DNA from 2 places in the Qiania dongpingensis genome. Region 2 is predicted to be linked to the other one. Evidence: a T-box and tRNA genes for the amino acid it is inferred to sense, from the RefSeq annotation. Region 2 holds a T-box; the other holds one or more tRNA genes.
What was found. The T-box of region 2 lies ahead of proS (proline--tRNA ligase). A T-box ahead of a tRNA ligase gene usually reads a tRNA of that ligase, here a tRNA-Pro.
Positions count from the first base shown of each region.

Region 1: it has a tRNA-Pro gene. The T-box ahead of proS (proline--tRNA ligase) is inferred to sense a tRNA for this amino acid. The anticodon was not compared.

Region 1 is NZ_CP060634.1:2,704,472-2,712,790, forward strand. Features, by position in the region: gene ispG (flavodoxin-dependent (E)-4-hydroxy-3-methylbut-2-enyl-diphosphate synthase) at 1-244, shown strand, start outside; gene H9Q78_RS12670 (PolC-type DNA polymerase III) at 286-4,725, shown strand; gene H9Q78_RS12675 (metal-sensing transcriptional repressor) at 4,827-5,135, shown strand; tRNA gene H9Q78_RS12680 (tRNA-Pro) at 5,226-5,299, shown strand; tRNA gene H9Q78_RS12685 (tRNA-Glu) at 5,324-5,395, shown strand; gene H9Q78_RS12690 (hypothetical protein) at 6,066-6,266, shown strand; gene H9Q78_RS12695 (hypothetical protein) at 6,474-6,614, shown strand; gene H9Q78_RS12700 (hypothetical protein) at 6,611-7,939, shown strand; gene H9Q78_RS12705 (M20 family metallopeptidase) at 8,004-8,319, opposite strand, start outside.
Region 2 is NZ_CP060634.1:1,675,616-1,683,934, reverse strand. Features, by position in the region: gene H9Q78_RS07850 (DUF5711 family protein) at 1-12, shown strand, start outside; gene H9Q78_RS07845 (nucleotidyltransferase family protein) at 53-970, shown strand; gene H9Q78_RS07840 (sensor histidine kinase) at 1,116-2,615, shown strand; gene H9Q78_RS07835 (response regulator transcription factor) at 2,608-3,297, shown strand; gene H9Q78_RS07830 (AI-2E family transporter) at 3,382-4,449, shown strand; gene H9Q78_RS07825 (zinc-ribbon domain-containing protein) at 4,587-6,329, shown strand; T-box leader at 6,380-6,578, shown strand; gene proS (proline--tRNA ligase) at 6,648-8,087, shown strand.

The sequences.
Region 1 (8,319 bases), 1.0 Mb from region 2:
TGATCTGATCGGTCTGGCAAATCAGGTGGAGACCATGGTATCCGGCATGGATGGCCTGGAGCTTAAGGTGGCGGTCATGGGCTGCGTGGTCAACGGACCGGGAGAAGCGAGAGAGGCGGATATTGGAATTGCGGGAGGGATCGGCGAAGGCCTTTTGATCAAAAAGGGCGAGGTCGTGCGGAAGGTACCCGAGAAGGAACTTCTGTCGGTACTTAAGGACGAGCTGTTGCATTGGAAGAAGTAGCTGCGGCATAAAAGGGCCGCGAATGGCAGGGAGTGCGGATAATGGGAAAGAAATTCTGGGAAGTCATTCCAAAGCTGCAGGTTTCGGACGAAATGAGGGAGCTTCTGGAGCTGGTCACCATAGAAAAAGTGGCGGCCAACAAGGACAGAAGCTCCATCCGTATTTATATCGTCTCCGAAAGGCTGATACATAAAAGAAACATCTACATATTGGAAGCAAGCATAAAGAAGCAGCTGTTCGGCGGCTATGAGACAGAGATCAAGATTCAGGAGACGTACCGGCTGTCGGCCCAGTATAATCCGGAAAAGCTGATGCGGGTCTACCGGGACAGCATCCTTTTGGAACTTAAAATGTACAGCCTTATCGAATATAATATTTTTCGAAAGGCCCAGTGGGAATTTCCGGAGGAGAATATCCTGACGCTGGAGGTGGAGAATGATATCGTCACCAAGAGCAAAGTGGATGAGCTTAAGAGGGTGCTGGAAAAGGTGTTCAATGAACGCTGCGGCTTTGGAATAGAAGTTCGCTATCTCTATAAGGAATGTCGGCTGGGACAGCATGAAAAGGAAAAAGAACAGCTTACAAAAAAGCAGGCTGCCCGGGTAGTGCGGCAGTCTTCTTTTGCTGCGGCAGAAGAAGAAAAATTAAAGGAGCTGGATGAAAAGAATGAGCCCGCGGCGGAGGAAAAAAAGCCGGCGCCCAGGACGGCAGTGAAAAAGGGCGGCTATTTCGGCAGAAGGAGCAAAATGCGTCATGACGACGTTTTGTTCGGATATGACTTTGACGATGGAGAAGAGGTGTCCTTAGACCAGATCATCGGCGAGATGGGAGAGGTGGTCATCTGCGGAAAGGTACTCCGATTGGAGGAAAGGGAGCTTCGCAGCGGGAAAACCATCATGATTTTCGATATCACGGATTTTACCGATACGATCACTGTGAAGATGTTCATCAAGCCGGAGATGATCGACGAGGTCCGCGGCTTCTTAAAGACAGGGATATTCCTCAAGATCAAAGGAATTACCAATATTGACAAGTTTGATGGAGAGCTTACGATCGCGTCGGTCACCGGAATCCGAAAGGCTGCTGATTTCACTTCCAAAAGACAGGATAACAGCGATGTGAAAAGGGTTGAGCTTCACTGCCATACAAAGATGAGCGATATGGACGGCGTTTCGGATGTAAAGGATCTGATAAAACGGGCCAAATCCTGGGGAATGCCGGCTATGGCCATCACCGATCATGGCTGCGTACAGGCATTTCCGGACGCGTTCCATACTTTCGATTATAATCAGTTTGAGACCATTAAGACAGATCCCTTCAAGGTGATATATGGCGTGGAGGGATATCTGGTAGACGATTTGAAGGATGTGGTGGTGCGTTCGGAAAACCAGTCTCTTTTGGATACTTATGTGGTGTTCGATATCGAGACGACAGGCCTCAGCGCTGCGAAAAACAGAATTATCGAGATAGGCGCGGTAAAGGTAGTGAATGGAGAGATCAACGATCGGTTTTCTGCCTTTGTGAATCCGGAGCTTCCCATACCCTTTGAGATTGAGAAGCTGACCGGCATCAATGACAGTATGGTCATCGGGAAACCGACCATAGAGACGGTCCTTCCGCAGTTTCTCGAATTTTGCGGAGATTCTGTCATGGTGGCCCATAATGCGTCCTTTGATATGAGCTTTATCGAGCACAACTCAGGGCTTCTCGGTATAAACTATAAACCAACTGTTGTGGATACGGTGACCCTGGCCAGGATCCTCCTTCCGGAGCTTAAACGGTATAAGCTGGATACGGTGGCAAAAGCCCTGGGTGTATCCCTGGAGAATCATCACAGGGCGGTGGATGATGCGGAGGCGACGGCACATATTTTTGTGGCTTTTGTGGAAAAGCTCCGTAAGAAAAATGTGGAGACTTTAGACGGAGTAAATGAGCTGGGCAGTATGTCCGTGGACAATATCCGGAAAATGCCCACCTATCATGTGATTATCCTGGCCAAGAACGATACGGGGCGCGTGAACCTGTATAAGCTCATTTCCATGTCTCATCTGACCTATTTTGCCAGAAGGCCCAGAATTCCAAAAAGTGAGCTTGCAAAGCATAGGGAGGGCCTGATTATCGGCTCGGCCTGTGAAGCGGGAGAGCTGTTTCAGGCGGTCCTGGGAGGGGCGCCCGACGAGGAGCTGGCGCGCCTGGTGAAATTTTACGATTATCTGGAGGTCCAGCCCATTGCCAATAATGCTTTTATGCTGAGGGAAGGCAAACACGGGATTAAGAGCGAGGAAGATCTGCAGAATCTGAATCTTAAGATCATTGAACTGGGAGAGCAGTTTAAGAAACCGGTGGTCGCCACCTGCGACGTACATTTTCTGAACCCTGAGGACGAGATCTACCGGAGGATCATCATGGCGGGCCAGGGATTTTCAGACTGCGACAACCAGGCGCCCCTATATCTGCGGACAACGGAGGAGATGCTTAAGGAATTCGCTTATCTGAGCCCGGAGAAAGCCTACGAGATTGTGGTGACCAACAGCAATAAAATTGCCGATATGTGTGAGAGGATTGCTCCAGTGAGGCCGGACAAGTGCCCTCCTGTCATCGAGAATTCCGACGTGGAGCTTCGTACCATGTGCTATGATAAGGCGAAGTCCATTTATGGGAGCCCGCTGCCGGAGGTGGTGGAGGAGCGTCTGGAGAGGGAGCTCCATTCCATCATCACCAACGGCTTCGCCGTTATGTATATCATCGCGCAGAAGCTGGTGTGGAAATCCAACGAAGACGGCTATCTGGTCGGCTCCCGTGGCTCTGTTGGCTCCTCCTTTGTGGCTACCATGTCGGGAATCACGGAGGTGAATCCTCTTTCCCCTCACTATTATTGTGAAAACTGCCACTACAGTGAATTTGATTCAGAGGATGTGAAAAAATTCAGCGGCGGTGCAGGATGCGACATGCCTGACAAGGATTGTCCCGTCTGCGGAAGGCCCCTTAAGAAAAACGGATTTGATATCCCCTTTGAAACGTTCCTGGGATTTAAAGGAGATAAGGAGCCGGATATCGACCTGAACTTCTCCGGTGATTATCAGAGCAAGGCCCATGCCTATACGGAAGTGATATTCGGGAAGGGTCATACCTTCCGGGCGGGCACCATCGGCACTCTGGCGGATAAGACGGCTTTCGGCTATGTAAAGAAATATTTTGAAGAGCGGGGGACCAGAAAGAGAAACGCGGAGATCAACAGGATCGTTTTGGGCTGCGTGGGCGTCAGAAGGACGACAGGGCAGCATCCCGGAGGCATCGTGGTCATGCCTCATGGAGAAGAAATCAATTCCTTCACGCCAATCCAGCATCCGGCCAATGATATGACCACGGATATTGTCACCACACATTTTGACTATCATTCCATCGATCATAACCTGCTCAAGCTGGACATTCTTGGACACGACGATCCTACCATGATCCGCATGCTGGAGGACCTGACGGGACTGGACGCGAAGGAAATTCCGCTTGATTGTAAGGAAGTTATGAGTCTCTTTCAGAATACCAGCGCCCTCAAAATAAAGCCGGAGGATATCGGCGGCTGTAAGCTGGGAGCGCTGGGAATCCCTGAGTTTGGGACAGATTTTGCCATGCAGATGCTTATTGACGCAAAGCCGACCTGCTTTTCCGACCTGGTCCGGATCTCCGGCCTTTCCCATGGCACGGACGTCTGGCTTGGGAACGCGCAGGATCTGATCCTCAGCGGACAGGCGACGATTCAGACTGCTATCTGTACCCGTGATGATATCATGATCTATCTGATTCATATGGGGATGGATAAGAGCCTTTCTTTTACCATCATGGAAGCCGTCCGAAAGGGCAAGGGCCTTAAGCCGGAGTGGGAAAAGGCCATGAAGGAGGCGGGGGTGCCCGACTGGTATATAGGCTCCTGTAAGAAGATCAAATACATGTTCCCTAAGGCGCATGCGGCGGCTTATGTCATGATGGCCTGGCGGATCGCGTACTGTAAGGTGTTTTATCCGCTGGCGTACTATGCGGCGTTTTTCAGTATCCGAGCATCCGGATTCTCTTATGAGATTATGTGCCAGGGGCGGGACAAGCTGGAATATTACCTGCAGGATTATAAAAATCGCTCGGATACTCTTTCTAAGAAGGAGCAGGATACCCTCCGCGACATGCGGATCGTCCAGGAAATGTATGCCAGAGGATTTGAATTCATGCCCATTGACATTTACCGGGCGAAGGCGGACAAATTCCAGATTGTCGACGGGAAACTGATGCCGTCTTTAAGCTCCATTGACGGGCTGGGGGGTAAGGCTGCCGATGCCGTGGTGGAAGCGGTGGAGAAAGGAGAGCGGTTCTTATCTCTGGAAGACTTCTGGCAGAAGACGAAGGTGCCGAAGACTACCATTGATCTGATGGCGGATATGGGTATCTTCGGGGATCTTCCGAAGAGCAATCAACTGTCGCTCTTTGATCTATAGCGCCGATACACATCGGCGCCAGGCTTTGCCTTTACGGAAAAACAGGTTTGTGGTATGATGGATGAGATACGAAAACAGGGCCGGAATACAGGAGGTTTTCCATGGATTGTAAAAAAGAATGCTGCAATTGCGGAAAGATGAAGCACCGTGATGAAAAAGAATATAAGGATTTGATTCACCGTTTGAACCGGATGGAGGGGCAGATTCGCGGAATCCGGTCCATGGTGGAAGAAGAGCGGTATTGCGTGGATATTCTGACGCAGGTGCAGGCGGTGAGCTCTGCGCTCAACGCCTTTAACAGAACGCTTTTGTCCAACCATATCAAAACCTGTGTGGTAGAGGACATTCGGGACGGGAAAGAGGCGTCTGTGGACGAGTTGTGTAAAACGATCCAGAAACTGATGAAATAAATTATCATATAAAACCGAAAATAATTTTTAAAGAAATTGCAATTATTTTCTTGACAATTCATATAATTTAGGATATACTCACATAGGTATCGAGGCGTGGCTCAGTTTGGTAGAGCGCCGCGTTCGGGACGCGGAGGCCGCAAGTTCGAATCTTGTCGCCTCGATTTTCCCTAGGATACTGATGATATGGCCTGTTGGTCAAGCGGTTAAGACGCCGCCCTCTCACGGCGGAAACAGGGGTTCGATTCCCCTACAGGCTATTAAAAGTTACATTCGAAAATTCTCAGCAAGGTGCTGAGTTTTTTTATTTCATAGGAAGTATATTCTTTGAAATAAACGCTCCATGAGAACCGTGACACACTCGTACAGGCTTTCTGCGAAAGGTTTATCCGCTGTTTGTCAGCAAAGCTGTCAGGAAAGGACGGACCAGGGCTGAGGTAAAGTATAATCTGCCGCGCGAAGTGCGCCTGCCCGAACGGTATGGATTAAAGAGTGCCCTTGGGTATACTCTGCCGCACGAAGTGCGCCTGCCCGGAGGGCATGAATTAAGGGATGCCCTTGGGTATACCTTTGAATACCTTTAAAACAAACTTACCTTTATAACCAGATGAGACAGGAGGAAATCCGATTCCATCCAGGCGGCTCGCTGGCAGCCGTAACCAGGATCTTTACGGCCTCCAGTCGGTCCTTTCCAACTGACATGGATAAACCTTAATTTTTCCATGTCAGATTCCAATAAAAACCTGCATGAAATTCGGTTTTTACCTCCCTGCGGCCGGGAAGATCCTGCTAACGCCCTTGCGGCGCTCGTCTTACGATGGGATCGGATCGTTCCTCCTGCTCCTCTTCCCGCACCAAAATAAGCTTCTGTTTGTTCCGAAAGATATTGGAGCGGACACCGCGGCCCGCTGCTTTATGCGCGCGGGCCGTATGGATATCCAATCCTTTTCTGGAATCAAGGGCATAGTGTGTATCTTGAAAGGTGCGGGAGGCCGGGCACCGGCAGAACGATTCCGGGCCGGCCTAAAGGTGAGCGCCGCAGGGCAGCGGCCGGTGTTCCCCAGGCGGAGGAAGACAGAAACGAAAAATACCGATTCCGTTTCTGAGCGAACCGGAGACGGAAAATCATAAAGATTTTTCGCCGACATGTGAGCGATACTGCCGGAGCGGGGATAAAGCGGCCCCTGCATCGCCAGCGAACCGAAATCGTGACGGCTCGGAACTTCTGCCGGTGCTTAACTGGAGCTTGAGCGGAGCCGGCTAAAATGATCCCAAAAAGTATTTTGTATCATACCCAAGGGCATCCCTTAATTCATGCCCTCCGGGCAGGCGCACTTCGTGCGGCAGAGTATACGTTGGCTGACAGGCTGCAGCCAGTCGGAACCAGAAAAGATTCTGGAAGAGACAGTGAACAGGATCACCGCATGCACAGGAATGGATTATTTTGAGGATGGAGAAAGGCGGGGAAATACAGAATGAAAAAAATTGTGGGTATCTTGATGACGGCGGCCGGAGCCGTTTTATTTCTTCTTTCCGCTCTTTTGGTAGTACACCAGATCACAGAGTGGATGAAGTGGGGATTTTATAAAAGTGAGCTCCGGCTTTTTTCTATTCTTTTTATCTTTATGATCCTGACGGCACTGCTTTGTATAATGGGGATTCAGTTGATACGAAAGCAGAATGGAGCTGCGGAAAAAGCTGGATTTTGTGAAGAATCTGCCGGTACAGAATGGCAGGCCGCGGCTCCGGATAAGAAAATATATAAAAGTGCGCCGGGACTGCTAGTGGCCGAATTTGCAAAAAAACTGGTTTTGATCGGATTTTTCTTATTCCTCCTATTTTATGTCCTTTTGGATGGGCTTAAATATCTGGCTCTTGCCAAAGGAGTCTGTATGGGTATCTGGCTGACCTGTACACTGAGTCTCTCATCATTCTGGGCATTTTACTGGTGCAGGATCCGGATCGAAGTGAGTACGTCAGGACTCAGGTTCTGCAGAGGAAACCGAAAATATGCGGAGTATCCGCTGAACACCGGATTTTGGGCGGTGACGGAAAAAAAGCGCCTGAACGGTATATTCACTGGAACAAACCGGCTGATTTTTGTGCCGGTTCGGCCGCATTATAATAAGGTATTGAACTGCTATGGCATTCAGGCGCTGGATTTTTCAGATTTGATGGAAGATATCAATAAGCTTAGAAAAGATGGGACTTTTGAAAAGATTCCAGAAGAACTGACGGCGGAATATATCTATGAAGCGTGTGACAAACGGGAATTCCAGATACCCAGAGAAAAACTGCTGAAAAGGGAACGCAGACGAGCGGCGCAGATTGGAATTGGCTGCGCGGCCGCGGGGGCAGTTTTAGCGGCCCTGTGGTTTTGTCTCCTATATAAAAAGCCGATGGATGCAAATGCCGTATTTTTGATACTGGTCATTTTTTTGCTTTTTTGTGTGCCCTTGCCGGTCCTTCAGGCTTTTCGCTGCTTCACGTATTCGAAAAAAATGCCGGAGCGGATTGTTCTGGCAGATTCCAGCCTGCGGGTGGATGAAACATCTTATCCAGCCAGAGAGATAAAAAGGATATCCATGACGCCTGTCGGTTTTAGAAGGTCAAGGAACGGGACTTCTTTCCACAGAATAATGGCCGTCCGATCAGAGGCGAAACGGGAGGAATACCATTTGGGCAGCACCACTTCTGGCGGTGTGCCGGAGGAACTGATCTACGATGAATACGGAGAACTGGTGGCATCTCTCAGGCAGTGGTGTTCCAGACACAGCATTTCCTTTCAGGAGGACCGGGAATGACAAAATACATAAACGCCCTTTTCGGCACAGGATTTTTTTTGTGGCCGAAAAGGGCGGTTAAGTATTATCCGAGCAAGTTCATGACGGCGGTGATATACACCTTTACAGCTGTGACGACATCACTGATATTGACCCATTCGGCGCCTGCGTTATAAGCGTCCAAGTCTCCGGGCCCGAAAGCCACGGTGGGAATACCGGCTTTGTTGATCAGGAAGTCCGCGTCCATATGGGCCCGCATGGCTGTCAGAGGAGCGGCTTCTCCTGTGACCTCTCTGCCGGCTTCTTTTAACATCTCGATCACTTCCGCACCGTCTTGAACGACGCCGGCGAGGGTATCATAGCCGAGGATGGCGGTAGCCTGGATGCGTTCGTCTTTTTTC
Region 2 (8,319 bases):
GAGCTGCAGTAAAAACGGCGAACAGCCGATGCGAAAGAGGGAAAATATGACAATGAAGAAACCAGTACTTGTGATCATGGCCGCGGGCATGGGCAGCCGTTACGGCGGGCTGAAGCAGATCGATCCGGTGGACGAGTATGGAAATATCATCATGGATTTTTCTATATATGATGCCAAGCAGGCCGGATTCGAAAAAGTGGTATTTATCATAAAAAAGGAGAACGAGGCGGACTTCCGGGCGGCGGTGGGGAACAGGATCGGAAGCCAGATGGAGACCGCTTACGTCTATCAGGATCTATACGACATTCCCGCAGGATTTGAAGTGCCGGCCGGCCGGGTGAAGCCCTGGGGGACCGGCCACGCGATTTTGAGCTGCAGAAATGAAGTGGACGGCCCTTTTGCAGTGATCAACGCGGATGACTACTATGGGAGAGAAGCGTTCCAGGTGATCTACGATTATCTGGTAACTTATGAGGACGATTCCAGATACCGTTTTGCCATGGTGGGATACCAGGTGGAAAATACGCTTACGGATCATGGCAGCGTGGCGAGAGGCGTCTGTGAGACGGACGGGGCAGGCATGCTCACGGCCATAACGGAGAGGACGCACATCGAACGGAGAGGCACTGATATTGTTTTTGCGGAGGATAACGGAGGAACCGTGAAGATTCCGGAGGGGACTCTGGTGTCCATGAATCTGTGGGGGTTCAGCAAAAGTATTTTAAAAGAGCTGGAGCTTCGCTTTCCTGCGTTCCTTAACCGGACGTTACGGGAGAACCCCATGAAGGGCGAGTTTTTCATTCCCACAGTGGTGGGCGGTCTGATCGAGGAGGGAAGGGCTTCTGTCCAGGTACTCCATTCCCATGACAGGTGGTTTGGAGTCACCTATAAGGAAGACAAGGAAGCGGTGGTAAGAGCGGTCCGGGAGCTGAAGGAAAAGGGCCTTTATCCGGAACGTCTCTGGAGCTGAAAACTGCGTAAACAGGCTGTTTTATGAAAAATTAAGAATGTTTATATTAGTTTATGAGCGCCGGGAGGCAGAATGTGTTATGATGTACCATAGGCGGAGAGGGTATGCCTGACTGCCATTTGGATAAAAGGGAGATGCAGGATACGTGAAGCTGAGAACAAAATTGATGATCACCTTTTTTACTATCGTTCTCGTACCCATTGCGATGGTATATGTTTGTATTTTTGCGCTGGGGAGCTTTCAGGCGCGCACCTTGAAATCGGATTATGATATCACCGGAGTCGGAGACATGTATTCCGGAGCTTCTGTTCAGGTGTTTAATTCTCTGACCATGAATGTACAGCATGATATCTATGAGATTGCCGGCAAAGATCCGGATCGGTTTGAAGATTCCGAGTTCCAGCAGGAGCTGAACCAGAGGCTCGCCGGCAAATATTCCTTTCTGGTCATCCGAAAGGGTGAGGAAATCATTTTCAGCGGGAACGCAGGCGGAGACGAAGAAGAACTAAAAACAGAGCTGCCCGATTACAGGAGCAGCGATGAGAGGAATGACAACAAGTCCGGAAGCGTGTTCAGCAGTGACAGCAAAAGGCTGATCAAGCAGCAGGACCTGACCTTTTCGGACGGAACCCGCGGAAGCGTGTTCATCGTGACCTCCGTTGGAGAACTGATTCCTCAGATCAAGAGCATGTTCCGGGATATGACGCTGGCAGTGCTCATTCTGCTGATCATGATTTCGGCGCTTCTTACCATGTGGGTCTACCGGGCGATTCTCCGGCCTCTCGGAGAGCTTAAAAAAGCCACGAAGGAGATTAAGGAAGGCAACTTGGATTACGAGCTGAAGATCAAGGAGAAGGATGAGATCGGACAGCTCTGCCTTGACTTTGAGGAAATGCGCCAGAGACTCAAAGACAACGCGGAGGAGAAGCTGGAGTACGATAAGGAAAATAAAGAACTTATCAGCAATATTTCCCATGACCTTAAGACCCCTATCACAGCGATCAAGGGATATGTGGAGGGCATCATGGACGGTGTGGCATCCTCCCCGGAGAAGCTGGATAAATATATCCGCACCATATATAACAAGGCCAACGATATGGATAAGCTGATCGATGAGCTCACGTTTTACTCCAAAATTGATACCAATAAGATTCCGTACACTTTTTCCAAGATTGATGTAAACGCTTATTTTGAGGACTGCGTGGAAGAGATAGGGCTGGAGCTGGAATCCAGGAACATTGACCTGGGGTTCTTTGACTATACAGAGGGGCCGGTGATGATCATTGCCGACGCGGAGCAGTTAAAACGTGTCATCAACAATATTGTCAGCAATTCCGTAAAATATCTGGATAAAAAGAAAGGCATCATCAATATCCGTCTTAAGGATGACGGAGATTTTATACAAATAGAGATTGAAGATAACGGCAAGGGTATCGCAGCCAGGGATCTCCCTAATATTTTTGACCGGTTTTACCGGACGGATTCTTCCAGGAACTCTTCCAAGGGAGGAAGCGGCATCGGGCTGTCCATTGTGAGGAAGATCATAGAGGATCATGGCGGGCGCATTTGGGCCACCAGCAAGGAGTCCATAGGAACTGTGATGCACATTGTGCTGAGAAAATACCAGGAGGTAGTGCATGAGTAGGATTTTGATCGTAGAAGATGAAGAGAGCATCGCGGAGCTGGAAAAAGATTACCTGGAGCTCAGCGGTTTTGACGTGGACATAGAGACTGACGGCAGCCAGGGACTCGACCGCGCCCTGAAAGAGGATTTTGATCTGCTGATATTGGATCTGATGCTTCCCGGGACGGATGGATTCGAGATCTGCAAACAGGTAAGGGCGGTGAAGAACACTCCCATACTCATGGTCTCTGCCAAAAAGGATGATATCGATAAGATCCGGGGACTCGGTCTCGGCGCGGATGACTATATCACAAAGCCCTTCAGCCCCAGTGAGATGGTGGCCAGGGTGAAGGCGCATCTGGCCAGATATGAAAGGCTTATCGGGAGCGGGATGCCTGAAAATGAGATTGTGGAGATCCGCGGCCTTAAGATAGACAAGACTGCGAGACGAGTATATATAAATGGAGAAGAAAAGAATTTTACCACAAAGGAATTTGACCTGCTCACTTTCCTTGCGCAGAATCCGAACCATGTGTTCACCAAGGAGGAGCTGTTCCGGGAGATCTGGGATATGGAGTCCGTGGGAGATATCGCGACTGTGACGGTGCATATTAAGAAGATCCGTGAGAAGATTGAGTTCAATACGGCCAAGCCTCAGTATATCGAGACCATATGGGGCGTGGGTTACCGGTTTAAAATGTAATACGACGTATAAATCCTTTGCTTCTGCCTATACTAAGCCCAGTATAATAAATGCCCGCGGGCATCGAAAAGGGCGGAAATTTGGATGGGACAGGACGGCAGAGGGCGGAAATTAAGTGAAAAACAGAAAAAGGCCCTGTTGGTAACAGGAATCACTGCGGCAGTATATATATCTTTCAAATATCTACTGCCTCTTGTGATTCCTTTTTTAACGGCGTACTGGGTCGCGCTTTTGGTGCGGCCGGGCTCCAGATGGCTCCATAAAAAACTGCGTTTGAAAGAAGGGATATGGGCGTCTCTCCTGGTGACCGTATTTTCAGCGCTGCTTCTGGCGGCCGTGTATTTTCTGGGGCGTCTTTTTCTGGAACAGCTATTTATGGCGGTCAGGAGGCTTCCGGTCTATACCAGATACCTCTGCGGGTGGCTGGACGATCTGTGCTGCCGCTGCGACGATTCCCTGGGATTTGCGAAAGGAACCTCTCTGGAGTTTATATATACCCAGTGTGAAAATATCATGAACCGCATGGGCGATATGGCCGGCGTGTATGTGATGGATAATTCCATGGCGGTTCTGAAATGGGTAATAAAAGGAGGAGCGTTCCTGGCGATCGTGTCCATTGGGAGCGTGCTCATGGTATCCTCCATGGACAGAATCCGCAGGTATCGGAACATTTCTGTCTTCCGGCAGGAGATCACGACCGTCACCGGATGCCTCAGCCGGGTGGGCAAGGCGTTTTTCCGCACCCAGATACTTATCATGGGTCTGACCTGCCTGGTGTGCGGCACGGGACTTTATCTGCTGGGAAACAATTATGCGGTGCTGCTTGGAGTACTGATCGGGCTTTTAGATGCGCTGCCGGTATTTGGCACCGGCACAGTCCTGATTCCGTGGGCTATCTTTTCTGTCCTGCTCGGCAACTGGGCTTATGCCGTCGGACTGACGGCAATCTACGCCATCTGCTATTTTCTGAGGGAAGTGATGGAGGCGAAGATGATGGGAGGACATATGGGAATCCCCCCGCTGGAAATGCTCATGAGCATGTATATCGGCTTAATGCTGTTTGGAGTAGCCGGGTTCATATTGGGACCGTTTGGTTTCATGGTCATAAAAGAACTGACGGAGATGTATGGGGGAAAGGGCATAAAGGCATGACAGCATCCTGTACATTGATGAAAACGCCCTGAAAACAAACGGACCTGTAATTTGTTTGACAGTCTGAAGGCGGCTAAGGTATAATAACTGTGAATCGTTTCCAATTTTGCGGCGCGAAGGCGCGGAAAGGAGACCATATGTTTTGCAGTAACTGCGGACAGAAGTTAAATGAGAATGATAGATTCTGTGAGAATTGCGGAAGCCCTGTGTATCAAGAGCCGGAACCGGTATTAAGTCCGGAGCCGGTACTAAGTCCGGAGCCGCCGCAGGAATCGGAGAAGCCTGGCGAGGCGGAAGAAATGACGGATGCGGAAGCGGCGGGAGCGCAAGAGGCGCAGGATTCGGGCAGCAGCGCGGAGCCTGAGGACTCGATTCCCAATCTGGAAAAGAAGATCATGAAAAATATGGAGGATGAGCTGATCTTTGAAATGCCGGCGGGAGCTAAACCCCATCAGGAGAATTATCATCGCGAAGGACCGCATACCGGCGGTACATATGATTATAACGGGGGGCGGAACCAGGAGCCTCCGGCTTATGGATCGATGCCGGGCGCTCATAAAAAGCAGCCGGAGAAAAAGAAATCCAGACTGTGGATCATCATTCTGGCGGCTGTGGCGGCGGTTCTGCTGATTGGAGCGGCGGTTCTGGCTTTTATGGTCTCCAGTCCAGTGAGTAAACTGAAGTCCAGCGTGAAGGACAGGGACTGGACGAGGGCAGAAGCTCTGTATGAAAAGAATTTTGCAGGAAAAGACAGACGTGAGCAGCAGGCGGCCGGCATTTTAGGGGACGCGGTTCAGGAAATCCAGTCTGAATTTATATCGGAATCCATGGACTATCAAACGGCGAAACGGCATCTGAAAGCCATATCGGAATTCTGGGATGATAAAAGTGTGGAGAAAGCGCTGGAGAGCGCCAGGGAGCTGAATGATTCAAGGACGGCTTTTAAAGAAGCCGAAGCCTGTATGGAGGATGGAGATTACGCCGAGGCTATCCAGAAGTTTTCGGAAGTGATAAAGACGGATGGGAAATATGAGGAAGCCAGAGCTCGTCTGGAAACGGCAAAATCCAAATATAAAGATAAAGTTCTCAATGAGTCTCAGGCTCAGGCGGAGCTGAAGGACTATGATACTGCCATTGCCCAGGTGAAGGAAGCTTTGAAAATACTTTCAGGTGACCGGGACCTGCAGGAGAAGCTGGAAGAGCTGGAGGACGGCCGGGAAAAATATGCCATCCAGTCAGTCCTCGATCAGGCGGACAGCTATGCGGCAAAGGGGAATTATTACAGCGCGCTGGATCTGCTGCGGAATACGTTAAAGGAGAATCCGGGAAATGAGAAGCTGTCCCGGGCGCTGGAAAATTATCGGCAGAAATACCAGGAGGATATTCTGGGCAAAGCGCAGGCCGCTTTGGGAAGTGACGAGAACTATGACGCGGCAGTCGTTGTCCTGGACGGCGCCCTCCATACATTGGACGGGGATTATCCGGAGATTGAACAGATCCTCCGAGAGAAGAGAGAGGAATATATCCAGGCACAGCTTGCGAAGAGCCAGCAGGATAATTCGGTTTCTTCGGCGGTGGGGAACTGGAACGTGACCACGGTGACCACTGGAGCATATGAGATGACGGTCAGCGATTTCCTGATGTACGGAGGAATGCCGGGTGCGCAGATGCATCTGGAGATCTATGAAACAGGCAGGTTTTACCTTGACATTTTGGGAGAAGCAGGAGAAGGGACCTGGGCTGCGGATGACCAGGAGAGCGGGCGCTATATCCTGTCCATAGATGGAGATACGCAGGCTGTGACCATAGACGCTGCGGGGAAGCTCAACATGGATCTGGAAGGAGTGCTTCTCAAATTTGAAAAAGAAACATCGGCTTGACAAATACTTTCAAGTATCCTAGAATAATTTTATATTTGCGGAATATGAGAAACATGGCGTTGAAGAGGGCTAGTAAATAGCGGAATGTCAGTCCAGAGAGAGGACCGGAGCTGGGAGGTCTTTCTGACAGAGCTGTTGAACCTGCCTTGGAGCCCCATATGAAAATATGGCGCAGTCCCGGCGATATCGGGAGGAGAGATAGCCGGTCCCGGCTAATGAGGGTGGTACCGCCGAACTTTGGCCCCTTGTTCCATATGGAATAAGGGGCTTTTTATTCTATAGGAAAGTCCAACGGACTTATTTTAAGGAGAATGAGATATGGCAAAGGAAAAGAAATTAGTGGAATCCATTACCTCCATGAGTGAAGATTTTGCTCAGTGGTATACGGATGTGGTGAAAAAAGCAGAATTGGTAGAATACTCCAATGTCAGGGGATGTATGATCATCCGGCCCAATGGTTATGCCATCTGGGAAAATATACAGAAAGAGCTGGACAGGCGCTTCAAGGAGACCGGCGTGGAGAATGTCTATATGCCCATGTTTATCCCGGAGAGCCTGCTGCAGAAGGAAAAGGACCATGTGGAGGGCTTTGCCCCGGAAGTTGCCTGGGTGACCCAGGGAGGTCTAGAAACCTTGCCGGAGAGACTTTGTGTGCGTCCGACCTCCGAGACTCTGTTCTGCGATTTTTATTCCAGGATCATCCAGTCCCACAGAGACCTGCCGAAGCTTTATAACCAGTGGTGTTCTGTAGTCCGCTGGGAAAAGACGACGCGTCCGTTCCTGCGTTCCGCCGAATTTTTATGGCAGGAAGGTCATACCGCCCATGCTACAGAGGAAGAAGCGGAAGCTCGGACCATTCAGATGTTGAATGTTTATGCGGATTTCTGTGAAGAGGAATTGGCCATACCGGTGATAAAAGGACGCAAGACAGATAAAGAAAAGTTTGCCGGCGCTCATTCCACCTACACCATTGAAGCGCTTATGCACGACGGCAAGGCGCTTCAGTCCGGGACCAGCCATAATTTCGGCGACGGATTCGCAAAGGCCTTTGATATTCAGTATTCTGACAGCCAGAATCAGCTTCAGTACGTGCACCAGACGTCATGGGGCATGTCTACCCGTATCATCGGCGCGCTCATTATGGTGCATGGAGACGACAGCGGCCTGAAGCTTCCTCCGAGGATCGCGCCGGTGCAGGCAATGGTGATTCCGATTTCTCAGAGAAAAGAAGGCGTGATGGAAAAGGCCGCTTCTCTCCGTGACGTACTGAAAGAAGCCGGTATCCGCGTGAAGCTGGATGATTCCGACAAGAGTCCGGGCTGGAAATTCAGTGAACAGGAAATGAGAGGAATCCCTATCCGCGTGGAAATTGGTCCGAAGGATATGGAACAGAACCAGGCGGTGATCGTCCGCCGCGATACCCGTGAAAAGCTTGTGGTATCACTGGATGAGCTGGCAGAAAAGGCAAAAGAGATCCTGGATTGTATCCAGAAGGATATGCTGGCTCGGGCAAAGGAGCATTTGAAGGAGCACACCTATGTGGCCAGGGACTATGAAGAATTCAAGAAGATCGTGGCAGAGAAGCCGGGATTTGTAAAGATGATGTGGTGCGGCGACGAGGCATGTGAGCTCAAGATCAAAGAGGATACAACGGCGACCTCACGCTGCATGCCGTTTGAGCAGGAACAGATCACGGATGTGTGCCCGGTATGCGGAAAGCCTGCAAAGACGATGGTATATTGGGGCAAAGCATATTAAAGATAAGTGAAATCATTTTTAATTAGCTCCTATCAAGCTCCAGCTAAACACCGGCAGAAGTTCCGGACCGTCACGATTTCGGTTCGCTGACGATGCAGGGGGCGTTTTATCTCCGCTCCAGGAGTACCACTCACATGTCGACGGAAAATCCTGATGATTTTCCTGTCTCCGTTTCTGCTTTCCTCCGCCTGGGGAACACCGGCCGCTGCTCTGCGGCGCCCGCCTTTAGGCC